Regions from separate parts of the uncultured Propionibacterium sp. genome, predicted to be linked through region 2. Evidence: riboswitches for the same ligand, from Rfam matches in the RefSeq annotation. Region 2 holds a riboswitch; the other holds the start of a gene.

Region 1 (14,415 bases), on a different contig from region 2:
TCTCGCCACCCGCTTCGACGAGACCTTCCACCTCGGGCGCATCGATTCCCACCACGTCGTCTATCTCGTCACCCAGGAGTCTCGCCAGGACATCCGGACGTACTCCCGCGTCGGGCGCCGGATGCCCGCCACCGCAACGGGGCTCGGCAAAGCGCTTCTCGCCGAACGCCCCGAGCTCATCCCGGTCTCGTTCGAACGGCTTACCCCGCGGTCCATCACGGATGCCCGGGAGTTCGCGCAGGAGATGAGGAGGACCCGCTCGCGCGGATACGCCGTCGACGACGAGGAGAGCACGATCGGCCTGCGGTGCATCGCATTCGCTCTGCCCTATGCCGCGCCCGTGACCGACGCGATCTCCTGCTCCCTGCCCGTCTCACGCGCAACCCAGGAGCGTCAGGCCGAGATCGTTGCGGCGATGCGCATGGCCGTCGAGCGAGCCGTCAGCCAGGCTCCACTGCGCCCGTAGACCCGTAGGCCGCTGTGGCACCGCCCCGGTCCGAGACGCGAGAAGACCCCACCCGAATGGGCAGGGGCCTGATGGGACCGCGGCTCCCCCGACTGGACTCGAACCAGTAACCCTCTGATTAACAGTCAGATGCTCTGCCAATTGAGCTACAGGGGACCGGCCGCGCGCTTGGTGCCTGACCGCGTCGAGCGCTTGGCGCGTGGAAGAACGCTACCAGCTTCGGGGCAGAAAGAAAAATCGGGCCCGGCCGGCGCTCCTCTACAGGCCGAACTCATCGGCCAAGCGCCCGCTCTGGTTGACGATGAACTCCCGCACTGCCGGATCGGTCATGTCCACGCGGGCCGACGGCTCGGCCATCCACATGATCTCGCCGGTACCGGCCGGGTTGCGCCGCCCGCTGAGCACCACCGATCCCCCTCCGGGCGCCTCGATCCTCTCCTGGACGAGGATCGAGGCCTGCACGCGCTCCATGAAGGCCCCGGGCAGCCGACCCGCGTCGGTCAGCACTGCGGAGTCCTGTGCACCGTCGACGAGCGTCCATGACAGACGGCCGTCGCCCCCGTCCCAGGAGCCGTGCTGGATGTCCTGCCAGCCCACCTGGCTCCAGTGCCCCTCGCGCCGGAGGGCGAAGGCATCGCGGAGGACCACCGCGACGATCCCCTCGCCCCGCCCGGAGGCGATGACGTGAGGGGTCCTCCCCCGCAGTCCGCGCAGGCCCCTGAGCTCCTCGCGCGAGGGCGAGGCGGCATCGCGTCTGATCATTCGCATGCACCCATTGTGGCCGGAGGGGTTCATGCGGCCAGGGCCTGTACGGCGAGTCGCCTCCCCCGTTCCAGAGCCCGCCGCTTGGTGCGCGCCACACTGGCCACGCTGACACCCATGCTGCGGCTCATCTGGGCGAGTGTCCGGGGCTCACGACCGTCCAGGCCGAAGGCCATGACGAGCACGCGCCTCTCGTCGCCCGGCAGCGCGTCGAGCCAGTCGACGCCGGCGCCCTGCTCGTCGCGACGGTCGGCGGCGAGGTTCTCACCGGTGTCGGGCCTGCTCGTCCACAGGGAGCTCAGACGCACCGCCTCGCCGCCGGGGGCGGCGGCCAGCCGCCTGACGAGCGAACGCCCGCCCATGCCCGCGCTGTGCTGCTGGGCGCCGATGGAACCGACGCGCTGGGAGACGATCAGCCAGGCCAGTGTGCTGAACCGGGCGCCGCGGCGCCAGTCCCAGCGGTGGATGGCCTCGACCAGGGCAGCGCCGCCTTCGGCGACGAGCTCCTCGAGCTCGGCCACGCCGGGCTTGTCCCACTTGCGCGCGATGCGCCGCACCATGGCCGTGTTCGCCCGCCAGAAGACGAGAAGGGCACGCTCGCCCTGTTCGGCGATCAACTCCAGCTCGGCAGTAGTGGCGCCCGCCGCCCACAGGCCCCCGGCCAGGCAGTGCCGGGCGTAGAGCCCGGCCTCGATGGCCTTCGCCAGGGCGATCTCCTGGTCGGCTGTGAGCCGGTTCGGTTCGTCCGTGATGATTTCGATGGCATCCATGGCCCAAGCCTGGCGGCACGGCGCGACCGCCTCCAGCGCTGTGGACACCGGGGAACGGACAACACCGGTTCCTGTGGAGAGCCCCGCAGGAGCGCCCGGCCGTGCTAACGGCTCACTCGAGGAAGCCGATACTGGCCTCGGCGAGCTGCTTGCGGTCGATCTCGAGGGCCAGCATCCGGGCGAACATCTCGTCGTATCCGGCCTGGTCGCTCACGGGATTGGTGCGCTGCAGGCGCGACTTCAGGTCGGCTATGCGCCGCATCGTGGTGAGCATGCGCAGCTTCGAGGTGTACGCGGCGGCATAGCGCTCAGTGGGTTCCTCGCTCAGCAGCGGTTCCACGAGCAGGGCGACCTCGAGCTGGCGGGCCGTGGGATCGGGCGTGGCCGCCTGGACCTGCTCGGCCCAGCCCTGCGGTTGGTAGCCGGTCTCCGCGATGGCCTCGAAGACCGCGCGCATGGCCGGGTGGGTGAAGTCCTCGGCGCTCACGCCGTTCCAGGCGCTGTCGAACAGGGTCGGGCGCTGCAGCATGAGCTGGAGCGTGCCGCGCTCGACGTCCAGACGGTGGTCCTGCGGATCCGGCCAGGGCAGGCCGACCGGCATGGGCGTGTCCGGCTCGGGCTCGACGATGCGGGCCGGTGCGCGCTCGGGCTCGGGTCTGCGGGGCCCGCGGCCGCGCTCGCGGCTGACGATCCGGCGCACCTCGTCGGGGTCCATGCCCACCAAGCGCGAGAGGTCGTGGATGTACTCCTCGACCAGCGAGGAGTCGCGGATCGAGGCGACCATGCCGACCGCTGCGCGTACGGCGCCGACCCGGCCGTCGGCGCGATCGAGGTCGTAGCCGTCGATCGTGCGGGCCATGACGTACCGGTACAGGGGTTCGCGACGCCCGATGAGCTCGCGCACGGCCGCATCGCCTTGGGCCATGCGCAGATCGCACGGGTCCAGACCGCTCGGCTCGACCGCCACGTAGGTCTGCGCGGTGAAGGAACGGTCGAGCCTGTAGACCTTCAGGGCGGCGGCCTGGCCGGCCCGGTCCCCGTCGAAGGTGAAGACGATCTCGCCACGGGTGACGTCGGAGTTGCCCATGAGGCGCTGCAGCAGGCGGGCGTGGTCCTCGCCGAAGGCGGTGCCGCAGACGGCCACCGCCGTGTCGACGCCGGCCAGGTGGGCGCTCATCACGTCGGTGTAGCCCTCCATGACGACGGCCTGCAGCTTCTTGCCGATGTTCTGGCGGGCCAGGTCGAGCCCGTACAGGACGTGGGACTTCTTGTAGACGGGCGTCTCGGGCGTGTTGATGTACTTGGCGGGCAGGCGGTCGTCTTCGTACAGGCGGCGGGCGCCGAAACCGAGCACGGAGCGTCCGGAGTCCTTGATGGGCCAGATGACGCGGCCCTGGAAGTAGTCCCAGCCCCCGTGCTCGCGGATGAGGCCGGCGCGGACGAGCTCGTCATCGCGGAAACCGGCCCTGTTCAGGTGCCGGTGCAGGACCCGGCCGTCCTTGGGCGCGTAGCCGACGCCGAACAGCTGGGCCGCGGCGCGGTCGAAGCCACGGCCGTCGAGCATGCGGCGGGCCTCGATGGCCTCGGGGGCGGCCAGCTGGGCCGCGAAGAAGTCGGCGGCGATCCGATTGGCCTCCATGATGCGCACGCGCTGGCCGGGCGGCATCGAGGGCCGGCCGTCGTCGACGACGCGCAACTGAACGCCGGTCTTGTCGGCCAGGACCTGGACGGCCTCGGTGAAGGAGAGATTGTCGACCTTCTGCATGAAGGTGATGACATCGCCGCCCTCGCCGCAGCCGAAGCAGTAGAACAGGCCGCGTGCAGGAGTCACCTGGAAGCTCGGGGTCTTCTCGTCGTGGAAGGGGCACAGGCCCTTGAGCGAGCCCCCGCCGGCGTTGCGCAGCGCCACATAGGACCCGACGACGTCATCGATCCGGGCGCGTTCCCTGACCAGGGCGATGTCTTCGTCGTTGATGCGTCCGGCCATGCCCGAATTCTATGCGTCCGGCGAGTCCGGCCGAACCGGCCGAGGCCGCGTACGGGCCCGCAATCGTCTCAACCGCGTCCCTCGGTGACGACGACCATGCGCAGCGCCGCGACGGCGGCCTCGTAGCCGTGGTCCTTCGCCGACCCGGGCAGTCCGGCGCGATCGCGCGCCTGTTCGACGCTCGCGCAGGTCAGCAGGCCGAAGCCGACGGGCTTGCCGGCGTCCAGCCCGACCCTGGTGAGACCGGCCGTGGCGGCGTCGCAGACGTAGTCGAAGTGCGGGGTGCCGCCGCGCACGACGACACCGAGGGCGACGGCGGCGTCGTGGTCGCGCAGGGCCGCCTGGGTGCCGAGCGGCAGCTCGAAGCTGCCGGGCACCCGTACCAGGTCGGGCGTGATCCCGGCGTCGGCGCAGGCCCGGATGGCGCCTCCGATGAGGCCGTCCATGATCTCGCCGTACCAGCTGGCGGCGACGATGGCGACGCTCACGGGTCGTCCGTCTCCGTGCCGGCCGGCGTCGGCGGTGAGGGCGGGAAGGTCGATGGCGTTGGCCGGGGCCCCGTCGGTGCGGGTCATGGGTTCCTCCTTCAGTCCAGGTCCAGCAGATGGTTCATGCGGTCGCGTTTGGTACGCAGATAGCCGATGTTCTCGGGCCGGGCCCGCACCTGGTCGGGCTCCAGGGCGACCACCTCGATGCCCGCGGCGCGCAGGCCGACGGCCTTCGCGGGATTGTTGGTGAGCAGCCTGATGCTCGTCATGCCGATCCCCCGCAGGATCGTGGCGGCCGACTCGTAGCTGCGCGCCTCGGCGGGCAGCCCGAGCAGCTCGTTGGCCGCCACGGTGTCGGCTCCCTGCTCCTGGAGCCGGTAGGCGCGGAGCTTGTTGAACAGGCCGACGCCCCGTCCTTCCTGATCGCGCAGGTAGACGATGGCGCCTCCCCGGTCGGCGACCATGCCCATGGCGGCGTGGAGCTGTTCGCCGCAGTCGCAACGGTGCGAGCCGAATACGTCGCCGGTAAGGCATTCGGAGTGCACGCGCACGAGCGGGACGCCCCCGTCGGGCACCGGGACGACCAGGCTCATGTGCTCGATGCCGTCGATGCGCCAGCACCGGACGGTGAAGGGGCCCCACCGGGTGGGCAGCGTGACGGGGTCGGTGCACTCCACCCCCGGTTCGATCTCATGGACGGCGGCCTCGTCGAGCGCTCGATCCATCCCCTGGGCGCTCACTCGTGGCCCCCGGCGGCCGCGAAGGCCATGAGGCGGTCCACGTACTTGGCGAGGACGTCGGTCTCGATGTTCACCAGGTCACCCGCGCGCAGCCCGCCGAGGCGGGTCCCGGTGAGGGTGCTGGGGATGAGACCGACCTCGAACCAGCCGTCCTCGTCGCCGGGGGCGCTGACCGCGGTGACGGTGAGCGAGACGCCGTCCACGGCGATTGCGCCCTTCTCCGCGATCTGCGGGCTCAGGCGCGCCGGGACGCCGACGCGCAGCGCCGTCCAGGCGCCCTGCTGGACGATCGACAGCACACGGCCGGCGCCATCCACGTGCCCCTGGACGACGTGGCCGTCCAAGCGCCCGTCGGCGGGCACGCAGCGCTCCAGATCGACGACATCGCCGGGGCCCAGCCGGCCCAGGTTGGTGCGGTTCATGGTCTCGCCCATGAGCTCGGCGACGAACATACCGGGATGGGCGGGGTCGGCGATCGAGGTCAGGCAGGCGCCGTTGACGGCCAGCGAGCCGCCGGCGGGCAGGTCGTCGGCGACGCCGTGGGCGTCGACGACCAGGCGCGCGATGCCGGGGGCCGCGCCGGGGTCGAGCTCGGCGACGGTTCCCAGTCCAGTCACGATTCCGGTGAACATGCTCCTCCTTGCGGGTCGGTGGTCCTCCGGCCATCCGCTGAGCGGCGGGACGCGGGTCGGAGGGTGATCTCGAGGTCCTCCCCGAGGGTGCGGACGGGCCCGTCCAGCCGCCACCGGACGGCCTCGCCGAGCGTGCCGACACGCAGGGCTCCGGCGGCCCTGGCCCCGGGGCCGAGCATGAGCGGCGCCTGGTGGACGACGAGGGTGTCCACCAGGTCGGCGCCGATGAAGGCACTGGTGATCGACGGGCCGCCCTCGACCAGGACGTGCCCGATCCCCGTGCCGGCGAGTTCGGCGAGCACCCCGACCGGGTCATGGCCGGCGATCTGCACCCAGCGGCCCTCGCGCAGCGCGGCACCGGCGGGGACGGGGCGCATGCCCATGACGACGTGCAAGGGCTGGCGCTCGAGCAGCGCGCCGTCATCGTCGCGAGCGGTGAGTCTGGGGTCGTCGGCGAGTACCGTTCCGGTGCCGACGAGGATCGCATCCGCCCGGGCGCGCAGGTCGTGGCCGGACCGACGGGCCGTCTCACCGGTGATCCACCGGCTCGTGCCGTCCGCCGCGGCGATGCACCCGTCGAGGCTCTGGGCGATCTTGGCCGTCACGTACGGCCGTCCCTGGGCCGTGGCGAGCAGCCAGCGCTCGTTGAGTTCGCGGGAGGACTCGGCCATGAGCCCCTCGACGGTCTCCACGCCCGCGCCGCGGAGCCTGGCCGCCCCGCCCGCGGCGACCGCATGCGGATCGGCCATGGCGTAGACGACCCGGGATACCCCGGCGTCGATGAGCGCCTGGGAGCAGGGTCCGGTGAGCCCGGTGTGATTGCACGGTTCGAGGGTGACGACGGCGGTGGCGCCACGCACGTCCTGCCCCGCCCTGCGCGCGGCGGCCAGGGCGTCGATCTCGGCGTGCGGGGTGCCCGCCCCCCGGTGGTGGCCGACGGCGACGACGCGCCCGTGACTGACGACGGCCGCTCCGACGAGGGGATTGGCGCCGCGGACGCCCTCGGCGGCGGCCTGCAGCGCCAGATCCATGGCCTGCGCCTCGAGCGGCGTCACGGTGGGACGCGCCTGCCCGGCACCCCGGTCCGTCTGCGGGCTCATCGGTCCCCCTCCCAGGCTTCCTCGCCCGGGGCCGTGGGATGTCGACGGGAGGTGATCGGCGGCCGGCGATCGCGCGCCGCGCCGGCGTCATGCGCCTCCCCTCCAGACTCTGACTGTCGGTCCTGGAGTTCCACCAGGTCGGCCGGCCCACTGGCCGGTTCGCGGACTCTCACCGCCGGTACGGAGTTCCACCGTCCCCGGGACATGACAAGGGCCAGTATGCCACCACCGTCGTCGGGCCGGGCACGGACCGCCCGGCGGGCGGCACGGCCACGACCGGGCGCCGCCGCCCTGGCCTAGGGTTGGTCCGACCGGGACGGAGGAGGCGCTGTGCAGCACGACATCCACATGGAGCTGGGCGAGGTGCGTCTGCGCCCGGCGCGGGCGCGGGACGGCGCGGACCTCCAGCCGCTGCTCGACGAGCGGATGTGGGCCGGCATGGCCACGCCCTTCCCCGCGAGCCCGCAGGATTTCGCCCGCGCCTACGAGGAGAAGATCGCCGACCCCGCCACGGTGGTCTTCAGCGTCGAGCACCGGGGCGAGCTCGTGGGCCGCACCTGCTTCTACGACATGCGCCTGCCGCTGCGCCTGGAGCTCGGCTCGACGTTCTATCTCCCGGCGGCCCAGGGCACGGCGGTGAATCCGTCGTGCAAGTACCTGCTGCTCGAGTACGCCTTCACGGTCCACGGCGTGCAGCGCGTGGGCCTGCGCTGCGATGCGCGCAATGCGCGCTCCGCGCGGGCGATCGCCGCGCTCGGCGCGACCGAGGAGGGGGTGGCGCGGGCATTCCGGCGCGGCCCGCACGGCGAGCCCGTCGACACCCGGGTCTTCTCGATCACCGATGACGACTGGCCGCGCGTGCGCGGCGGGCTCCGTGCGCGCCTGGGCCTGCCGCCAGACGGCTGAGCCCGGGCGTCAGGAGCCGGGGCGGTCCCGGTGGACGCGGTGGCCGACCTCGACCATGGCCTTCATGACGACGCCCGCCAGAGCCCGATCGAGCAGGTGCGGGTCGGTGACGACAAAGCCGGTAATGGTGTTGACGCCGCGCTCGAAGAGCATCGGAGCAGGGGCGTGGAGGGGCCGACGAGCACGGTGCGAGCCCGGCGCGACGGCTCCAGCAGCCGCGGCGCGGTCTTGTTGACGAAGCTCGACCCCGAGATGAACACGTAGTCGCACTCGGGCAGGATGTACTCGCAGGCGGCGTCGGGGTGGTCGCCCGGCTGGGGGACGCGTTCCAGGCAGTAGTACTCGCCGGCCCGTCCCAGCGCCTTCCGGGCGAAACCGAAGTGCCCGACGACGGCCACCCGCCCGCCGTCGACAGCCCGCGCGAAGGGGTCGAAGACCCGCCGCCGGACGAGGCCCTCCCCCGTCGCGGCGAAGCCCTTCTCGGCGGCCGACTCGGGATGCGAGTACCAGGAGTTGATGGCGGCCTGGCCGATCGAGGCCTCGGCGAGGTTCCAGCTGCGGACGAGACCGGCCGCGGTGCGCAGCGGCAGCCCGTCGAGCACGGCCCCCTCGAAGACCTCTGGCCGGGATCGCTGGTTCATCGTCCAGGCCACCCCGCCGCCCCCGGCGGAGTTCACCACCCGGGTCCGCCGGACGCCGACGTCCGCCGTCTCGACCATCGCGTCCCGAGGGATCTCGGCGATGAGGTCCTCGTGGACACGCCATGCGCCAGGCATCGTCAACGCGTCCTCGTCCCGTCCATCCAGGCGCCCCATAGTGAAGGAGGCTATCCTGATCGAACGCGGCGCCGTCGCCCGGGGCCGTGCGGGCGGACAATGCAGACATGTCCATCAACCCGAGCCTGCAGCTGGCCGTCGCGCTGGTCCTGCTCGTCGCCCTCACGATGCTGGCCGCCTGGGCGGGCCACTTCAGCTTCCTCAGATCGGTGCCGCTGGCAGCTGTGCGCGCCGCCGTCCAGCTGTTCATCGTCTCGTTCGTCGTCGTGGCGGCCGTCACCAGGCTGTGGGCGGCTGCGCTGTTCGTCATCGCCATGTTCGCCATCGCCGTATGGACGACGACGGGCCGCGTCGGCGCCAGACGGGCCTGGGCCTGGTCGACGCTGTCGATCGCGGCGGGAGTGCTTCCCGTGCTGGCGGTCGTCTTCGCAACCGGCGCCGCCCCGCTCAACGGGGCCTCGCTCGTGCCGATCGGCTCGATCATCATCGGCAATGTGATGAGTGCCCACACGCTGAACGGGCGGCGGGTCTTCGCCGCCCTGCGCGAGAATCACGAGATCTTCGAGGCTGCCCTCGCCCTCGGGTTCGCCCGGACCGACGCGATCGGGATGGTCGTGCGCTCCATCGCGGGCGAGTCCCTGATGCCGACACTCGACAGGACGCGCACGGCGGGCCTGGTGACGCTGCCGGGCGCCTTCATCGGCGTCATGCTCGGCGGTGGCACGGCGCTTCAGGCCGGTGCCGCGCAGGTGCTCGTGATCATCGGCATCCTCGCCGGCGAGTCCACGACGGTGCTCGTGATGAACATGCTGATCACCGGGGCGAAGCTGCTGCCGGGGGACCTGGCCGGGGCGCTGCACCCCTGAGGGGCCGGGCGCCGGCTCGACCCGTCGGAGCGGGACGGCCCTCTCAGGCCCCGTGCCCGATGCCTCGCGGCAACCGGGCCGCCTCCCAGCCGAGCAGGCGCTCGGCGCAGTCGAAGGCGAAGCGATCGGTCATGCCCGCGACATAGGTGACGGCGCTGCGCGTCGGGTCATCGCGGTCGCAGTGCTCGGGCGGCAGCTCGGCCGGGTGCTCGGCGTAGTAGGAGACGAGCTGCTGCAGCACCTCGACCATCGTGTGCGACTGGGCCAGCGACTCGGAACGCGTGTAGATCTGCTCGTAGTTGAACCTGCGCAGGGCGGTAAGCGCTCCGGCCGTGCGGGCGTCCATGCCGACGGCACCGGTACGGCAGGTGGTGGAGATCACGGAGCCGATGAGCGTCGACAGCTGGTCGCGCAGCGACAGGCCGATGACGTCGACGATCCGGTCGGGCACCTCCCCGGGGGCCACGATGCCGGCGCGGATGGCGTCCTCCAGGTCGTGAGCGCAGTAGCCGATGCGATCGGCCCAGCTGACGATCTCGCCCTCAACGGTGGACGGGGCGGGACTCGACCACGAGTGGTTCGCGATGCCGTCGAGGGTCTCGGCGCACAGGTTGAGCCCGGACAGGGCGACCCGGGCGCCCCATGGACCATGATCGAAGCCCCCGGGCAGGAAGGCGTCGAAGGCCTCCTCGGAGGCATGCCCGCCGGGACCGTGCCCGCAGTCGTGGCCCAGGGCGATGGCGTCGGCCAGCGTCACATTCGCCCCGACGCCGCGGGCGATGGACGTGGCCACCTGGGCGACCTCGATCGCGTGGGTCAGGCGGGTGCGCTGATGATCGGTGGGGTAGACGACGACCTGCGTCTTGCCGGCCAGGCGCCGGAAACTGGTGGAGTGGACGATGCGATCGTGGTCGCGCTCGAAGCAGGTGCGTTCGACGTCGGGCTCCTCGGGGCGGGCCCTGTCGCCCGCCCCGTGGGAGCGGGCCGCCCCCTCGCGCAGCGTAGCGGCCTCGAGTTCCTCGCGGGCCAGCCGCCCTACGGGTTCACCGCGGCCGATGAGCAGATGGGAGTCCCGGTGCGGGCGTACGAGGCCATCACCGTCGATCCGGTGCTCATGACCGCTCATGGTCCGCGCCCAGGCCCTGGACCGCGCGGTGGGGCCCAACCCGCGACCGTCGGGACCGGTGCGTTCACTGCTGCTCGTCATGGTCTCCAGTATGGCGGTGGCCGCCGCCCACCAGGCGCGCGGAGGACTCAGGCCGCCCTCCCGGAGTACCCGAGCTCGGCGTCGGACAGGTCGAGGTCGCGCCCGTCGCGGTCGTCCAGCCAGCCTACCGGCATGACCACCTTGCGACGCGGCGAGCCCTGGCGTCCGCGAGGCCGGCCCAGTTCCCGGATCGGGTAGGGGCAGTCGGCACCGGCCTTGTCGACGAGGACGGCCAGCAGCTCGTCGAGGCGCTCGAAGGAGTCGATCATGCCGAGCGCGTGGCGCAGCTCGCCGCCGACGGGGAAGCCCTTGAAGTACCAGGTCATGTGCTTGCGCAGATCGGTGAGGCCGTGCCGCTCGCCCATCTGGCGGGCCAGCAGTTCGCCGTGGCGGCGCACGATCCGGCAGATCTCGCCGAGCGCGGGCAGGGTCAGGCGCCGGCCACCGGACATCGCCGCGGCCAGGTCGGCGAACAACCAGGGGCGCCCGAGGCAGCCGCGGCCGACCTCGACGCCGGCGCAACCGGTCCGTTCCATCATGTCCAGTGCGTCCCCGGCCTCCCAGACGTCGCCGTTGCCGAGCACCGGGATGTCGACCTGCCCCACCACCTCGGCGATGACCTCCCAGTGAGCATGGCCGGAGTAGGCCTCCTCGACGGTGCGCGCGTGCAGGCAGATCGCAGCCGCCCCCGCCTCCTGGGCGATCTGGGCGACATCGCGCCAGGTGGTGTGGTCCGCGTCGATGCCGATGCGGGTCTTGACGGTCACCGGCACGCCGTGGCGATCGGCGGCCCGGACCGCGGCGACGATGATCTCGCGCACGAGCCCGGTCTTCCAGGCCAGGACTCCCCCACCGCCCTTGCGGGTGACCTTGGGAACCGGGCAGCCGAAGTTCAGATCGACATGATCAGCACCGTAACGGGTGCACAGCAGTTCGACGGCCCGCGCGACGGCCGACGGGTTCGTGCCGTAGGTCTGGACGCTGCGGGTCTGCTCCTCGTCGAAGAAGGTGAGCATGGCGTCGGTCCGGCGGTCGCCGCACACCAGGCCGCGACTGGTGATCATCTCGCAGATGCAGAGCCCGGCCCCCTGCTCCCGGCACAGCGTGCGGAAGGCGGCGTTCGTGACACCGGCCATCGGCGCGAGGACGACAGGGGTCGCGATCTCGACGCGGCCGCCCGAGGGCGAGGCGAGAAGGAGGGGCTCGGCGTGCGGCACCAGTCAAGCCTAGACGGGGACGGCGCACTGGCGATCGGCGCCCGCCGACCTGTGACCCGGTCGCACGGCCCACCGCCCGGCAGGCGGGTGCACCGGTCAGACGGTGACGACCGGCTTGATCAGGTCACGTGGCTTCCTGCGCATGAGCTCGACGCCCTCCTCGATGTGCTCCAGGCCCCTGAACCGGTGGGTGATCATCTTCTCAGGGTGGATGCGCCCGGCGAGCACCAGGTTGGCCATCCGCTCCATACGCCGGCGCCCGCCCGGGGTCAACCCACCGACCAAGTGCTTGTGGCCCATGCCCACCAGGCTCGACCGCCGGCTGATCTTGATGTTGTCGCCCTCGCCGAGGTAATTGACGTTGCCGACCCAGCCGCCCGGCTTGAGAATGTCGAAGGCCTGCTGGAAGGTCCCGAGATCCCCGCCGGCGACGACGACCCGGTCGACGCCTTCGCCCTTGGTGCCCTCCATGACCTGCTCGACGATGTCGCCCTCGCGGTAGTTGACGATGTCGGTGGCACCGAACTCCTTGGCGACCTCGATGCAGTTGGGGCGCGACCCAACCGCGAACAGCCGGCCGGCGCCCAGAATGGCGGCACTGGCGACCGACATCAGACCGACCGGGCCGATGCCGATCACGACGGTCGCGTCGCCGGGCCGAATGCGAGCCAGTTCGGCGCCGTGCAGACCCGTGGTGGCCATGTCCGACAGCATCACGCCGGCCTCGGGGGAGATCTCGTCGGGCAGGATCGCCAGATTGCCGTCCGCGTCATTGACGTGAATGAGCTCGGCGAACACGCCGTCCTTGGTGTTCGAGAACTTCCAGCCGCCCAGCGGGGCACCGGAGTGCATGGGATAGCCGTCCTGGGCTGCGACCGATGACCAGTCGGGGGTGATCGCGGGGATGATGACCCGGTCGCCCACCTTGAAGTCCCCGACCAGGGCACCGACCTCAACGACCTCACCGACGCCTTCGTGCCCAAGCGTCATGTCATGGCGCTCACCTATGCCGCCTTCGTAGACGGTGTGGATGTCGGACGAGCACGGCGCCAACGCGATCGGACGGCAAATGGCGTCGAGCGGCCCGCACCGGGGGTCCTCCTTCTCGATCCAGCCGGCCTCGCCGATCCGGAGCATGGCATAACTCTTCACGATGCCTCCTTGCATGCAGTGGTCGAAGAGCAGTTCCTAATTTGTACTCACAATAAGTGGTATCGTTTTTCACGGCGGAGTGCGGTGACGGCTCGCTCCGAGTCAGCGACGACCTGCCAGGAGACCTCGGCCCGACGGCCTGACCCGCAGCCGACGGGATCACCATACCGACCGGAGCGCGTCGGCGGGTATGGTTTCAGGGAAGTCGGATCGCGCGCACTTGGACGACGACTGGTCCATCAGCCTGTGCGCTCGCCCGTATGCGTCCGCATGCGCAGTTCCAAGCTCGTCTGGTCGGCGTCGAGCACGCGCAGCAGGCTCGCCAGGACGGTCGGACTGTACTTGCCAGACTGGTTCACCGTCAGCAGCGCCTTGCGCTGGGCGTCGATGACCTTGAGGGCATGTTCGCCGGACAGCTCGGCCAGATGACGATCCGTGGGGATCGACGGGCCGGCATCGGCCCGGCCCAGCAGGCCCAGGGCCTGCAGAACCAGCTCGGACTCGTCACTCTCGTCGTCCTCTCCGAGTTCGGAGACCGCCGCACGCAGGCGGGCGCGGGCCTCGCGCAGCTCACCGGGCACCGGCACGCGCCCAGCGGCCCTGCGCATGACCCGTCGCAGTTCCGCACTCTCCTCGGCGGAGGGCGGAGCGTACCCGGCCGGACGCACGAGTCCGACGAAAACGCTCAGGGTGCCTCCCTGGACCACGAGAGAGATCGCCGCGACGCAGAAGGCAGTGAGGATCATCGTCGAACGACCGGGAAGACCGCTCGGCAGGGTCTGGGCGGCTGCGACGGTCACGGCACCGCGCATGCCGGCCCAGACGATCGTCGCGCCCTCGCGGACCCCCAGCCGTTCCTGCACGTAGTAGTCGATGTCCGACAGCGTGCGCTCCATGCGGCTGATGAGCCGCACGACCCGGCGCCGGCTCTTCCGCGGAGCGTGGTGCTCGCGCTGGTTGTGCCAGACGATCAGCAGCGCGCGTTCGATGGCGGGCTTGCGTCTGGCGCGCCTGGACGAGCGATGCCTGGCCGCCGCGAGCATGGGGCCGACGATGAGCGCTCTGATGGCCAGTAGCAGTGCGAGGATGGCCGCCGACAGGACGATGATCCTCCCCAGCGGCGCCTCCTGCTCATCGGCCAGCGCCGCCGGCAGCTGAAGGCCCATGAGGAGGAAGACGCTCGACTCGAGCACGAGCGAGATCTCGGCCCAAGTGGTCCGATTCGTCGACCGCTGAGCGGGAGTCAGCACCAGGGGCGAGCGGTAGCTCTCGACCAGTCCGCATACGACGGCGGCGATGAGCCCCGAACCCCCCAACTGCTCGACTACGAGGAATGCGGCATAGGG
Region 2 (14,415 bases):
GCTGGAACTCTTCCTCGTTCTGTGGTTTCTTGGTCAGCATGGCATCTCCTTCGACGACCGAATCGGCGTGACACCCGTTGTCAACGTCCTGTCCATGGTCCAGCAAGTCTGCGAACTACCCGGATAGAACAAAGTTTAGCGACGTCGTCCGCCCCTGTCAGGGGACTATGGTCCCGACCCGTACCGCTGATCTGGAGCCATGGAACGAGCCGATGCCCCGATCGGGAGGACGGCTGGGCTCCGACCGCGGCGACGCGATGCCGCCGATGAGCCGGTGCGAACCAGCCCTTGGAAGGCGCCTGCGCCGGGCACTCGTCCACCGGGCGGGCCCTGCCTGACTCCGGCCGAGAACGCGGGGTTTCCGGTAAGCGCCGGCCCTGCCGGACTCCGGTCGCCTCCGGCAGCCCCGTTGTCGAGCCCGTCGCAAACCGCGACGAACGCGTCCTCGACGCCCCGGCCCCTTCGAACCGGTGAGCACCCGCAACCGGGACCTCGCACCCCCGCGCCGCAGCACATCCGCCATGAAGTGCTCGCCGGGCCTGCTCGGTTCCTGGGCGGGCGGGAGTACGAACGCACCCCCGCCCACGGGGTGCGGACCCGAAGAGGCCGGGCACCATCCAGGCACCCGGCCATCGGTCGGGCTGACAGGATTTGAACCTGCGACCCCTTGACCCCCAGTCAAGTGCGCTACCAAGCTGCGCCACAGCCCGCCGGGCCACTGCCGGCCCGCCGGGAAACTCTAGCCCACGTCGAGCCCGGTTTTCCAATCGCCGAGGCCGGTCATCACCACGGCCGGAGGGCCCGAGACGACACGGCCGCACCCGCCTCGCAGCCGCCGGCACACGACCACGGCCTCGTCCACGAACGGGCAGGATCGTTCTCACAGGATCTGGCCAGGGCACTCACAACCGTCACCAGAACTAGTCTGGCAACGCCTTTCCCCTGAGCCGAGGGATCGACTTAATTCGCTAACAGCGATCTGGACAGCTCCCCTGGGCCCCTAGGGGTGGTGGAAAAATCGATCGCACCGGGCCACCCCTAGCGCCCGCGATCGATTGCGACGGAGGAATCGACATGGAAGTGGATACCGTCCTGGAGGTCGAACGCGAGTTCGCCCAGCCGCGCGAAGTGCTGTTCAGAGCATTCACCGAGCCGGCCGCCTTCAGTCAGTGGTTCGCCCCGACCGGCTGGCACGTCGTGCCCGAATCCGTGGAGCTCAATCCCCAGCTGGGCGGGCGCATCCGTCACACCAAGGTGCACGATGACGATCCCGAGAGGATCTGGGTCGTCGACGGCATCTACACGGAGGTGTTCTACCCGGACGTGCTCGTCACTCGCCAGCGGATCAGCGGCATCCCCGGCATCGACCCGGCCAAGCCCGTCGAGCTGCGCGTCGAGTTCACACGCCTGGGCCAGGGCAAGACGCTGCTGCGCGTCGTGCAGGGCCCCTACACGGAGGAGGCCGCCCTCGACTACTCCGACGGTTGGGAGTCCATCCTCGACCATCTCCAGAACTATCTCGACGCCTCCAAGGACAACGCACGATGAGCGAGACAACGACCGCTACGACGACCGTCATCAGGCGCAAGCCGATGATGTCGATGAAGCAGATCCTCCTGATGAATCTGGGCTTCTTCGGCATCCAGTACTCCTTCGGCATGCAGCAGACGGCCATCAACCCGATCTACAACTTCCTCGGCGCCTCGGCCGACGAACTCCCGCTGCTGAACATGGCCGGCCCGATCACCGGCCTGTTCATCCAGCCGCTCATCGGTTCGCTGTCCGACCGCACCTGGAGCGAGCGCTGGGGCCGGCGCAAGCCCTTCTTCCTCATCGGCGCCGTCGGCTGCGCCGTCTGCCTGTTCTGCTTCCCCTTCGTCTCGGCCATCTGGATGGCGGCCCTGCTGCTGTGGCTGCTCGACGCCTCGAACAACACCGCCATGGAGCCCTACCGCGCCTTCATCGCCGACAAGCTGCCCCCGAGCCAGACGGCCAAGGGATTCCTGGCGCAGAGCTTCTTCACCGGTCTGGGCATCACGCTGGCCAACATCTCGCTCTTCCTGTTCCAGCACGTCCTCTCGGGCATGACGGCGGCCGGCCTGCCGTACTGGGTGTTCGGCTCCTTCATGCTCGGCTCGGTCTGCTCGATCGGCACCGTGCTCGTCTCGGTGCTGACCACCCCCGAGATCCCGCCCTCGCCCGAGGAGCTGGCGCGCCTGCGCTCGAAGCAGAGCGGCAACGCCCTGGCCGGCATCTGGACGGCCATCGTCGAGATGCCCGCCCAGCTGCGCAAGCTCGCCCTGGTCTACCTGTTCCAGTGGTACGCGATGAACGTCTACTGGCAGTACGTGTCGTTGTCGGTCGCCAAGAGCGCCTTCGGCACCAGCGACACCCACTCGTCAGCCTACGAGTCGGCGGTCACCTGGACCGGCCTGATCAACGGGGGCTACAACGTCGTCACCTTCTGCGTGGCCTTCTTCCTCGTGTCCTTCGCCAAGAGGCACGGCGCCAAGTGGGTGCACGCGTCCTGCCTCACGCTCGCGGTGATCGGGCTGTTGATCTTCCCGCACCTGGGCAACAAGTTCCTGCTGTTCCTGCCGATCATCGGTCTGGGCGTCGCCTGGGCCTCCATCATGGGCGTGCCCTACATCATGGCCGTGCGCATGGTGCCGTCGAGCCGCTACGGCGTCTACATGGGCATCATCAACATGATGATCGTCATCCCGCAGCTGCTGGAGACCCTCACCTTCGGCGCGATCTACAAGCACCTGCTCGGATCCAACCCGACCAACGCCATCACCTTCGCGGCGATCCTGCTCGGCTGCGCCGCACTGGCGATGCTGTGGATCAAGGAGCCGCCGATCGTGCGCGACATGGATGACGTCACAGCACCGGCGCAGGTGCAGATGGGGGAGAAGTGATCATGCAGCTCGACCGTTACAAGAAGATCCTCGTCGGCACGGACGGCTCGTCGCTGGCCAGCCCGACCGTCACCCGTGCGGCCCGCCTGGCCGTGACCGACGACGCGGACCTGATCATCGTGTGCGCCTATACGAAGATGCCGGCCCGAGAGGCGGCGAAGGAGCCCAATCTCGAGGGCTCCGTGGCCACGCTCGGCCAGGTGCCCGGCACCGAGGCGGCCACCCTGGCGCTCCAGGAGGCCATGCAGACGGCGCACGCCGAGGGCGCCCGCGTGACAGCGGCCCTGCTCGTCGACGCCGAACCCGCCGCCGCGATCCTCGAGACCGCACGCGACCAGCTGGTCGACGCCATCGTCATCGGCGCCATCCGCGACACCTCGATCGTCGGACGGCTCCTCGGCACCGTGTCCTCCGCCGTGGTGCGCCGGGCCCACCGCGACGTGCTCATCGTGCGCCCAGTGCCGGGCGAGGAGGAGCCGAACGTGGCCGAGGACGTCGAGATCGCCCCGGCCCCGGAGGACTGAGCCATGAGCCTCGATGCCCCCACCGCCCAGTCCCTGGAACTGCGCTGGGACCGCTACGCCCCCCAGATCGCCGTGTCCCTGGCCCGTCTGTACCCCGACCGCGCCGCCGAGATCACCGAGCGGCTCAAGACGATCATCACCGGCGCGCTGACGAAGCGCTCCGACGACCTGAAGCGGCTCGACGAGGCGCGCCTGCTGCGGCCGGACTGGCTCCAGCAGCCGGACATGACCGGCTACGTGTGCTACGCCGATCGTTTCGCCGGGGACCTGCGGGGGGTCAAGACCCACGTGGACTACCTGGACGGGCTGGGAGTGCACTATCTGCACATCATGCCCTTCCTCAGGCCCCGCGACGGCGAGAACGACGGCGGCTACGCCGTCGCCGACTACCGCGCGATCCGCCCCGACCTGGGCACCATGGACGACCTGGAGGACCTCACCGGCGAACTGCGCGAGCACCGCATCTCGCTGGTGATGGACCTGGTGATCAACCACGTGGCCGCCGAGCACGAGTGGGCCCGCAAGGCCCGCGAGGGCGACAAGAAGTACCGCGACTACTTCCTCATGTACCCGGACCGCTCCGTCCCCGACGCCTACGAGCGGACGCTGCCCGAGGTGTTCCCGGACTTCGCCCCGGGCAATTTCACCTGGAACGACGACGCACAGGCCTGGGTGTGGACCACCTTCAACGACTACCAGTGGGACCTCAACTGGGCCAATCCCGACGTGCTGTGCGAGTTCGTCGACCTCATGTGCTGGCTGGCGAACAAGGGCGTCGAGGTATTCCGTCTGGACGCCATCGCCTTCACCTGGAAGCGCATGGGCACGAACTGCCAGAACCAGCCCGAGGTGCACGATCTCGTCCAGATCATGCGCGCCTGCATGCGCATCGCCGCCCCCGCGGTGGCCTTCAAGGCCGAGGCGATCGTCGCCCCGGAGGATCTCATCGCCTACCTGGGCACCGGCGAGCACTACGGGCTGGTCTCCGACATGGCCTACCACAACGAGCTGATGGTGCAGCTGTGGAACTGTCTCGCCACGGCCGACGTCAGGATGACCGAGACGGCCCTGGCGAACATGCCGGCCAAGCCCCCCTCGGCCACCTGGGCCACCTACGCCCGCTGTCACGACGACATCGGCTGGGCCATCTCGGACGCCGACGCCGCCGCGGTGGGGGTCGACGGGTACGACCACCGCCGGTTCCTGTCCGATTTCTACTCGGGCGAGTACAAGACCTCCTTCGCCCGCGGCCTCGTGTTCCAGGCCAACCCGCTGACGGGGGACAGGCGCATCTCGGGCTCGGCGGCCAGCCTGGCCGGGCTGGAGAAGGCGCTGGAGGAGGGCGATGAGCACGGCGTCGACATGGCCATCGCCCGCATCCTGCTCGTGTACTCGATCGTCTGCGGTTACGGGGGAGTGCCGCTCATCTACATGGGCGACGAGCTCGGCATGCTCAACGACACGGACTACGCCCGCGACCCGGCCCACGCCGACGACAACCGCTGGGCGCACCGGCCCTTCATGGACTGGGCCCTCGCCGAACGGGTGGGCCAGGACGAGGAACTGCCCGCGGCCCGCCTCAACAGCGCGATCCGCCACGTCCTGCAGGTGCGCGCCGCGACGCCCCAGCTGCACGCCGGGTTCGCCACCGAGGTGGCCGTCAGTCCGGACCCGCGCATCCTCATCCTCAGGCGCTGGCATCCGCTGGGGCCCCTGGTGGAGGTCTACAACGTCAGCGAGCAGATGGTCGACCTGCACCACGGCGCGCTCACCCAGCACCTGGGCTACAACGCCCGCGAGCTCATCGGCGGCTACGACTACGACCTGCGTCCGGCCACGATCGGCATCTGGCCGTACCAGGCGGCCTGGTTCATCGCAACCTGAGTGGTGGCCCCACCGGGCGGTCCGGCCTGGCGGCGACCGCCCGGTGGGGTGCTCGCCAGTGCGCCCGGGTCTGCGAGAATGGGCGGCAGCAACGAACCTCGAGTGGGGGATGACCGTGCCTCAGCACATGAACGTGGAGAGTTTCAACCTGGACCACCGCACCGTGGCCGCGCCGTTCATCCGGGTGGCCGACGTCAGACGCCTGCCCGCCGGGGACGCGCTCACGAAGTACGACGTGCGCTTCTGCCAGCCCAACAAGGAGCACCTCGAGATGGTGGCCGTGCACTCCATCGAGCACTCCTTCGCCGAGTGCGTGCGCAACCACAGCGATGCCGTCATCGACTTCGGTCCCATGGGCTGCCAGACCGGCTTCTACCTCATCATGGCCGGGGAGCCCGACGTCCCGGCCACCTGCGACCTGGTCGAGCGGACCCTGCGCGACGTCCTCGGGCTGACCGAGGTGCCCGCGGCCAATGAGGTCCAATGCGGTTGGGGCGCCCACCACAGCCTGGAGGCGGCCCAGGCCGCGGCCTCCGAGATGCTCTCCCACCGCGGCGAATGGGAGCAGGTCATGGCCTGAACCCGATCGCATCCAGCCAGATTCGCACCGCCGGTGCGCGTGCTGCGCCCGGGACGAAAGGAGCCGCTCGACGATGGGCGCGACCAACGGAGCTACGCGCATCGAGGCGATCGACCGCGCCCTCGCCCTGCTCGACGACCTGTCGCGAGCGGGGACGGACGGATCCTCGCTGGCCGGTATCTGCGCACGCGTCGGGATGAACAAGTCGACCGCCTATCGCGCGCTCACGACGATGCGCGGGCGCGGCTACATCCAGCAGGACGTCGAGACCGGCAACTACTCACTCGGCCCGGCCGCCTTGACACTGTCGTCCAGGTACTTCGAGGGCGACGCCCTGGTCTGGAGCATGCACCCGGTCATCGTCGCCCTCTCGCGCGAGACCGATGAACTCGTCCATCTCGGTGTGATGCGGGGCGACAAAGTCATCTACCTCGACAAGGTCGAGCCTTCGCGCATCATCCGCGTGCGGTCCGACATCGGTCGTGCGGTGCCCGCCGCGAACACTGCGCTGGGAAGATCGATCCTGGCCTTCACGGGGGTCGGGCGCCAGCAGCTCAGCGCCTACGCCCCAGCCGACGGGCCGCCCCGGACCGAGCACCTGTGGGAGATGATCGGGTTCGCCCGCAGGCACGGTTATTCCTTCGAGGTGGAGGAGTACGAGCCGGGCATCGCCTGCTTCGGTGTGGCCCTTCTGCGCGCTGGCCAGCCCGTCGGGGCGATGAGCGTGACGACCTTCGCCTCCTCTTTCACCGCCGAGCGTCGGGCGGAGTTGCTCGAGGCCGTCTCGAGCGTCGTCCCGCCGTTGCTGCCGAGCGGCATCAACCTGCCTGAACTGCGCCGCTGAGCCGGTCCCGCTTCGCGGCACGGTCCGTCCCCCGGCGCACCCCGGGAGCCGTCAGCGGCCCCTCTGGACGTATGCTCTAGATGTTTCTCGGAACAAACTATATATTTCACTTGCAGAAACATGAATCGAGCGAAGGACCCGATCCTCCATGCATCGAAAGGGGTCTCCTCCATGCCCGTGGACCTGGCCGTCATCACGGCCCACAGGATCATTCCCGTCATCGCCCTCGGCAGCTCCGACAAGGCCGACGGTCTCGCCCAGGCCCTCGTCGACGGCGGTCTGCCCATCGCCGAGGTGACCTTCCGCACCGATGCGGCCGCCGAATCCATCCGGGCGATGGCCGATCGGGGCGACATCCTCATCGGCGCCGGCACCGTTCTCGACGTCGAGCAGGTGCACCGCGCCCTCGACGCCGGGGCAGTCTTCATCGTCAGCCCCGGCTACAACCAGGCGGTCATCGACGAGTGCCTCGGGCTCGGCGTCCCCGTCCTGCCCGGCGCCGCCACTCCTTCCGACATGACCGCCGCCGTCAATTCCGGACTCGACACCGTCAAGTTCTTCCCGGCCGGCGCCTGCGGCGGCCCCGGGACCATCAAGGCCCTGTCCGCCCCGTTCCCGCAGATGCGGTTCGTCCCCACCGGCGGCGTCAATGCCGCCAACATCGGCGAGTACCTCGCCCTCGACTGCGTCCCCGCAGTCGGCGGTTCCTGGATGGTCCCGCCCGGACTCGTCGACGCCGGCGAGTTCGACCGGGTCACCGGACTCGTCGCCGAGGCCGTCGCCGCTGTCGAGAACCGCCGGGGAGGACGACGATGACCGCCGGTATCACCCTCCGCCCCGCCAACCAGTGCGCCTTCGACGCCGCCGGCCTCGGCGAGGTCATGCTGCGCCTCGACCCGGGCGAGGGCCGCATCCGCACCGCCCGTGCCTTCCGCGTCTGGGAGGGCGGCGGCGAGTACAACGTCGTCCGGGGCCTGCGCAAGGTCTTCGGCCTGCGGTCCACCGTCCTGACCAGTCTGGTCGACAACGAGATCGGTCACCTGGTCGAAGAGCTCATCGAGGCCGGCGGCGTCGACACCTCGAACATCCTCTGGGCCCCCGGCGACGGCGTGGGCCGCACGGTCCGCAACGGCCTGAACTTCACAGAGCGCGGCTTCGGCGTGCGCGGCTCGGTCGGCGTCTCCGACCGCGGCGCTACGGCCATCTCGCAGGCCGGGGCCGGCGATTTCGACCTCGACGGGTTGTTCGGCAGGGCCGGCGTGCGCTGGCTGCACACCGGCGGCATCTACGCCGCCCTGTCCGAGCAGGCCGCCCGGACGTGCATTGACGTCGTCAAGGCGGCCCACGAGGCCGGCACGATCGTCTCCTACGACCTGAACTACCGTCCGAGCCTGTGGCGGGCCATCGGCGGCCGGACCCGCGCCCAGGAGGTCAACCGCGAGCTCGCCGAGTACGTGGACGTCATGATCGGCAACGAGGAGGACTTCACCGCCGCCCTCGGCTTCCAGGTCGAGGGCGTGGACGAGGACCTCACCGAGTTGCCCGTGGACGAGTTCAGCGCCATGATCGACCGCGTCGCGACCGTCTACCCGAACTTCAAGGTCATCGCCACCACCCTGCGCGGCGTACGCTCGGCCTCCAGCAACGACTGGGGCGCCATCGCATGGAGCGCACAGGACGGCCTCGTCCGGGCCACCCAGCGCAACGCCATGGAGATCCACGATCGGGTCGGCGGCGGTGACTCTTTCGCGTCCGGTCTCATCTACGGCCTGCTGAACGACGAGCCCCTGCAGACCTGCGTCGAATACGGCGCCGCCCATGGGGCGCTGGCCATGACGACCCCCGGCGACACCTCGATGGCCTCCAAGGCCGAGGTGCTCAACCTGGCCGGCGGCGGCAACGCCCGCGTCGACCGCTGAACCGGCGGGCCGCCCGACTCCCGCCAGCGGCCGCACGAGACGCGCCGGGCAGGGCACTGCGCGGCTCACGGCGCGTCTCGTGCACGCGTCCGACACGTGATGAGAAAATTCCTCAGTGAGTCCTCTCCAGAGCTCCCAGGCCCACGCGGAGCACGCCCGCGCCGACAGGCGCCGGTGGTGGGGACTCATCGCCCTCACCATCGCGCTGCTCATGGCGTCGATGGACAACACGATCCTCAATGTCGCCCTGCCCACCCTGGCCCGTGAGCTGCACGCCACCAACGACGCCCTGCAGTGGACCGTGGACGCCTACCAGCTCACCTACGCGGGCTTCCTCCTGGTGGCCGGCAGCCTCGTCGACCGCTGGGGGCGCAAACGCACCTTCATAACGGGCGTGGCCCTGTTCGGCGCGTGTTCGCTCGCCGCCGGTTTCGCCTGGGACACCGCCGTGCTCGTCGCGGCGAGGGCCCTCACCGGCATCGGCGCCGCCCTCCTCACGCCGTCCACGCTCGCCGAGGTCTCCGTGCTCTTCCGCCGCCCTGCAGAGCGGGCAACGGCCTTCGCCATCTGGTCCGGCGCGAATGGCGCCGGCGCCGCGGTGGGCCCGCTGCTGTCGGGCGCCCTGCTGGGACGTTTCACCTGGTCGTCCATCTTCCTGATCAACGTGCCGCTGGCCGCGGCCTGCGTCCTGGCGGGCACCTGGCTGCTGCCGCGCACCGCGCCGGAGCGGAGCGATGAACGCGTCGACTGGCTCGGCACGGTCGCCTCGATCGTCGGCCTGTCGGTACTGTGCTGGGCCGTCATCTCCGCTCCCGGCCTCGGGCTCGCCTCCCCGCTCGTCATCGGCGCCGCCGTCATCGGACTCGTCGTGCTCGGCCTCTTCGTCTGGGTCCAGGCGCAGACCGCATCCCCGCTCCTGGACCTGGCGCTGTTCAAACGCCGCCCCTTCGCCGTCTCCGTCTCGGTCTCGGGCCTGGTCACCGGCGGGGGAGCAGGCGCCCTGTTCGTCCTGACCCAGTACATGCAGTACGTACTGGCCTTTTCGCCGTGGCAGTCCGGGCTGGCGATCATGCCGGTCGCGGCCTGCATGCTCGTCGGCGCCGTCAGCGCCCCGAAAGCACTTACCGCGATCGGCATCAAGCGCACCGTCGTCGCCGGACTCCTCCTGGTCACCGGCGGTTTCACCGGCCTGGCCGCAGCCGGCCCGTCCATGGCCTACTCGCACCTGGTCGTCGGAGCCTGCGCCTTCGGCCTGGGTGCCGGCGTGCTCCTGCCCGCCGCCACGCAGGCCGTCATGGACTCCCTGCCACCCGGCTCGGAGGGCGCGGGCTCGGCCACCAACAGCGCGCTCATGCAGGTGGGCAGCGCCCTCGGCGTGGCCGTCATCGGCAGTCTGCTGGCCTCCACCTACCGGGTCAGCCTCGCCGGCAGGGCGGTGATCGCGGGCCTGGACGAAGCCACCCGCGAGAAGGTGCTGAGCTCCGCCGGCGAGGCCTTCTCGATGGCGCTGGGCGGCATGGGCGACCTGCTCATCGCCATGCGCGAGGCCTTCTCCTCCGGCATGGCCCTCGGCCTGGGCGTCTGCGCCGGTGTCGTCGCCATGGCGACCATCGCGGTCATCGCCCTGTACCCGATGCACGCCCCGACCGAGCCCGCCGCCGAGCCGGCCGGGCAGCCCGCCGGCACCGTCCCAGGGCAGAGTTGATGCACCTGACCGCCGCCCTTGCCCCGGCGGGTCCCCGTCCGAAACGGCATGCGGGCAGCGGGCCCCGCACACCGCAGGCGGTGGCGCTGCGGCTGCCGTTCTTGGATCGGGAGGACAATCGGGCACCGTGCGGAACCCGCCCACGGGCGAGCGGCCGCGCGTTATCGACCCGGTCCACGGACAACAGGACCGGCAGGGTCATGGCGCCAAGGGCTATAGTTCTTCCCAGCAATCAACGTGCCCGGGGTCGGTGCAAACCCGAACCGGCGGTGACAGCCCGCGAACCAGTTCTGCTGGCCGAATCGGTGGAATTCCGATGCCGACGGTGACAGTCCGGATGGGAGAGCACGTGCAGGCTCGCAGGGGGCCGTGACGGCGCATGCCGCGCACGACCGCTGCGTACACTGACTGCGCCCCGGTCGCAACGAGGCGGCAGGAGACGCGCAGCAGATGAGGACGATCAAGGCGAACCGACCGGCAGCACCGCTCGTCGTGCGCATCGGCGCACCTGCGGCCGTTCTTCTCGTCCTGCTCACCGCCTGGCACCTCATCGCCCTCTCGGGCACCGTCCCGACCGCTCTCCTTCCGGCGCCCGGCAGGGTCCTCACTCGTCTGGTGGCCGATCTGCGGACCGGCGACCTGTTGGCCCGCACGCTCGTGACGGTCTGGGAGGCCGTTCTGGGCTGCGCCCTCGCCACCGTCATCGCGCTGCCGATCGGCTACCTGATCGCCCACATCCGTTCGGCCGAGGCCGCGTTCTCCCCGTACCTGGCCGCCTCGCAGGCCATCCCGGCCGTGGCGATCGCACCGCTGCTGGTCATCTGGGTCGGCTACGGCTTGGTGCCGATCGTCCTGCTGTGCGCCCTGCTCGTCTTCTTCCCGCTCGTCCTGGCGACCGTTCTGGGCGTTCGCGGCATCGACGACGAGATCACCGAGGCCGCTGAGCTCGACGGCGCCTCCGGGCTGCCCATGATCGTCCATGTCGAGGCTCCGATGGCCCGCACGGCGATCCTCACCGGCATCCGCAATGGCTTCACCCTGTCGATCACCGGCGCCGTCGTCGGCGAGTTCGTCATGGGCGGCGAAGGCCTGGGCGCGATCGTCTCGGAGGAGTCCGCCAGCGCCGACACCGCCGGCCTGTTCGCCACGATCATCGTGCTGTGCGCCCTGGCCACGGCCGTCTACCTGGCGCTCGTGCTCGTCGAGCACCTCACCGATCCCTACCGCGGCCCCCGAGGGGCCGGCCCCAGCCCCGGGGCCGATGCGCAGGGCCCCGGACCCGGCGCCGGCGGCCGGCGCCCCGTCCCGGGCTTCCCGCCCGAGCGGGCCCGCACCGCCGACAAGGACAAGGAGCTGATCGCATGATCCTTCCCCATTCCCGCCGCCTGTGGCAGGCCCTGCTGCCGGTCCTGGGCCTGCTGCTCCTCGTCCCGGCCTGCTCCACCGGCCCGTCGGCTGCGCCCGGATCCTCCGCGGGCGGTGACAAGATCGTCGTCGGCCTGACCTATACGGCCGACGTCCAGTTCTCGCCGTTCTACGTGGCCGCCGAGAAGGGCTACTTCGCGGACGAGGGCCTCACCGTGACGCTGCGCCACCACGGCGCCTCCGAGTCCCTGCTCGGCGCTCTGCAGGCCGGCACCGAGGACGTCGTCTACGCCGGCGGCGACGAGATGATGGTCAACCGCGCCTCGGGCGTCGATGTCGTCGATTTCGCCACGGTCTACCAGACCTATCCCGGCGAGCTCATCGTCCCGGCCGACTCCCGGATCGACTCCCCGGCCGACCTGAGAGGTCGCCCGATCGGCGTCCCCGGCAAGTACGGCGAGACCTGGTACACGCTGCTGGCCCTGCTCAACGAGGCCGGTCTGAGCCAGGAGGACGTCGACATCCAGACCATCGGCTTCACCCAGCAGTCCGCCCTCATGACCGGCAAGGTGGACGCCGTCGTCGGTTTCTCCAACAACGACGCCGTCCAGTTCGAGCAGGCCGGTTTCGGCGTCCGCGGGATCGCTCCGAGCACGGGCACCCCGCTGGTCGGCCTGGGCCTGGGCGCCATGGCCGGCACCGTCTCGGAGCACGGCACCGACCTGGTCAAGCTGCTGCACGCCGTCCAGCGTGCCGCCGCCGACTGCGCCTCGGACCCGGACGAGGCCGTCGGACTGTCCGCGAGGTACGTCACCACGCTGACCGACGATGAACAGCGCGCGAAGGCCAAGGCGACCCTCGAGGCCACCAACGCCCTGTACGGCGACGACTTCGGCGCGCAGGACGCCGAGACCTGGAACGCCATGAGCGCCTTCCTGGCGGCCAAGGGCATCACCGCCGAGACCGTCGATCCGCAGGCGGCGTACACCTCGCTGGGCTGATCCCCGCCCGGGGACGGACGGGCGCACCCCGGCCGCACCCGCGGGACGGTGCACGGATGCGGCCGCACCCACGACTAGAGTTGAGCCGCGATTCCCGCGCCGTCCGCCGGAGTCGCGAACCGAGTCCTTCAGGAGTGGATCAATGACATCGGCCGAGCCCAGGACGCTCGTCGAGACGCAGCGGACCCGGCTGTTCGACCGGGCCAGGCCGCTCGACTTCGCACGCGGCGGTCGTCTGGAGGACGTCACCGTCGCCTACGAGACCTACGGCGCCCTGAACAGGGCCCGCGACAACGCCGTGTACATCTGCCACGCCCTGACCGGCGACGCCCACGCCGCCTTCTGGCACGAGGGCGATGCCCATCCCGGCTGGTGGGACGCCATGATCGGTCCCGGCAAGGCCATCGACACGAGCCGCTGGTTCGTCATCTCCTCGAACATCCTCGGCGGCTGCCGGGGCACGACCGGCCCGTCCGACATCGACCCGGCCACCGGCGAGCCCTACGGCCTGAGCTTCCCGCTGATCGACATGCACGACTTCGTCACCGTGCACCGGGCGCTCGTGCGGGCCCTCGGCGTGGACCACCTGCACGCGGTCGTCGGCGGCTCACTCGGCGGCATGCAGGTGCTCGACTGGTCGCTGAGCCACCCCGAGGACACGGAGCAGGCCGTCATCGTGGCCAGTTCCAGCCGCCTGACCGCGCAGAACATCGCCTTCAGCGCCGTCGGCCGCGAAGCGATCATGCGCGACGAGAACTTCTACGACGGCCGCTTCGCCGTCCACGGGACGAACCCCGATGTGGGGCTGGCCGTGGCGCGCATGATGGCGCACATCACCTATACGAGCGAGGAGGGCTTCGAGGAGAAATTCGCCCGCCGCCCGCAGTACGACGCCCGTCATCCCGGCTTCGGCGTCGATTTCGCCGTCGAAAGCTATCTCGACCATCAGGGCAGTGTCTTCGTGAACCGCTTCGACGCCCTCAGCTATCTGTACCTGACCCGCGTCATGGACTACTTCGACCCGTTCGCGGACCCGACCGTCATGGACAGGGTGGCCGGGAGCGGCCTGAAATACCTGGTCATGAGCTTCGACTCCGACTGGCGCTTCGGCACCGCCCACTCACGGCGGATCGTCCGCCAGCTGCACTCGCGCGGCCTGCCGGTGAGCTTCCGCGAGATCAGCGCGCCATGGGGTCACGACTCCTTCCTGCTGAGGATCGACCCCTACCTCGACACCGTGCGCGCCTTCCTCGAACAGCCGGCCATGCCCAGGCCGAGCACCCGCCGCCGCCGACTGGGGAGGCGCCGCTGATGCCACCCGATCGTCTGACCCAGGGTCTGCTGCGTCACGACCTGCAATCGGTTGCCGCGCTCGTCGACAAGGGCGAACGCGTCCTGGACCTCGGCTGCGGCGACGGCGACCTGCTCGCCTACCTGATCGGGGCCATGGACTGCACGGGCACCGGCGTCGAGCGCGATCCCGACGCCGTCATGGCGGCCATCAGCAGGGGAGTGCCACTGGTCGAGCTCGACCTCGACACCCAGCTGGGGGAGTTCGGCGACGACTCCTTCGACGTCGTCGTCCTCTCGCGCACGCTGCAGGCCGTGCTCCGCCCGAAGGAGGTCGTCATGCAGATGCGCCGCATCGGCAGGCGCCTCATCGTGACCATGC

What was found. Region 2 has a riboswitch for FMN ahead of R2N01_RS01540 (ABC transporter permease). Riboswitches for the same ligand answer to the same signal wherever they lie in the genome.
Region 1: another riboswitch for FMN. It lies ahead of ribD (bifunctional diaminohydroxyphosphoribosylaminopyrimidine deaminase/5-amino-6-(5-phosphoribosylamino)uracil reductase RibD); the one in region 2 lies ahead of R2N01_RS01540 (ABC transporter permease).

The regions. Positions count from the first base shown of each region.
Region 1 covers NZ_CAUTOU010000001.1:27,909-42,323, forward strand. The annotation lists gene R2N01_RS00135 (IclR family transcriptional regulator) at 1-466, shown strand, start outside; tRNA gene R2N01_RS00140 (tRNA-Asn) at 550-622, opposite strand; gene R2N01_RS00145 (hypothetical protein) at 725-1,234, opposite strand; gene R2N01_RS00150 (sigma factor-like helix-turn-helix DNA-binding protein) at 1,258-1,998, opposite strand; gene dnaG (DNA primase) at 2,111-3,985, opposite strand; gene ribH (6,7-dimethyl-8-ribityllumazine synthase) at 4,054-4,560, opposite strand; gene R2N01_RS00165 (GTP cyclohydrolase II) at 4,572-5,213, opposite strand; gene R2N01_RS00170 (riboflavin synthase) at 5,210-5,845, opposite strand; gene ribD (bifunctional diaminohydroxyphosphoribosylaminopyrimidine deaminase/5-amino-6-(5-phosphoribosylamino)uracil reductase RibD) at 5,827-6,876, opposite strand; FMN riboswitch at 7,032-7,154, opposite strand; gene R2N01_RS00180 (GNAT family protein) at 7,276-7,851, shown strand; gene R2N01_RS00185 (Rossmann-like domain-containing protein) at 7,914-8,666, opposite strand; gene R2N01_RS00190 (ABC transporter permease) at 8,735-9,493, shown strand; gene R2N01_RS00195 (HD domain-containing protein) at 9,537-10,619, opposite strand; gene dusB (tRNA dihydrouridine synthase DusB) at 10,748-11,917, opposite strand; gene R2N01_RS00205 (NAD(P)-dependent alcohol dehydrogenase) at 12,014-13,069, opposite strand; gene R2N01_RS00210 (sodium:proton antiporter) at 13,309-14,415, opposite strand, start outside.
Region 2 covers NZ_CAUTOU010000002.1:137,644-152,058, reverse strand. The annotation lists gene R2N01_RS01595 (acyl-CoA dehydrogenase family protein) at 1-40, opposite strand, end outside; tRNA gene R2N01_RS01590 (tRNA-Pro) at 637-710, opposite strand; gene R2N01_RS01585 (SRPBCC domain-containing protein) at 1,075-1,548, shown strand; gene R2N01_RS01580 (MFS transporter) at 1,545-2,921, shown strand; gene R2N01_RS01575 (universal stress protein) at 2,924-3,445, shown strand; gene R2N01_RS01570 (alpha-amylase family protein) at 3,449-5,329, shown strand; gene R2N01_RS01565 (S-ribosylhomocysteine lyase) at 5,439-5,909, shown strand; gene R2N01_RS01560 (IclR family transcriptional regulator) at 5,983-6,753, shown strand; gene R2N01_RS01555 (bifunctional 4-hydroxy-2-oxoglutarate aldolase/2-dehydro-3-deoxy-phosphogluconate aldolase) at 6,925-7,569, shown strand; gene R2N01_RS01550 (sugar kinase) at 7,566-8,672, shown strand; gene R2N01_RS01545 (MFS transporter) at 8,788-10,377, shown strand; FMN riboswitch at 10,611-10,730, shown strand; gene R2N01_RS01540 (ABC transporter permease) at 10,828-11,742, shown strand; gene R2N01_RS01535 (ABC transporter substrate-binding protein) at 11,739-12,743, shown strand; gene R2N01_RS01530 (homoserine O-acetyltransferase) at 12,886-14,055, shown strand; gene metW (methionine biosynthesis protein MetW) at 14,055-14,415, shown strand, end outside.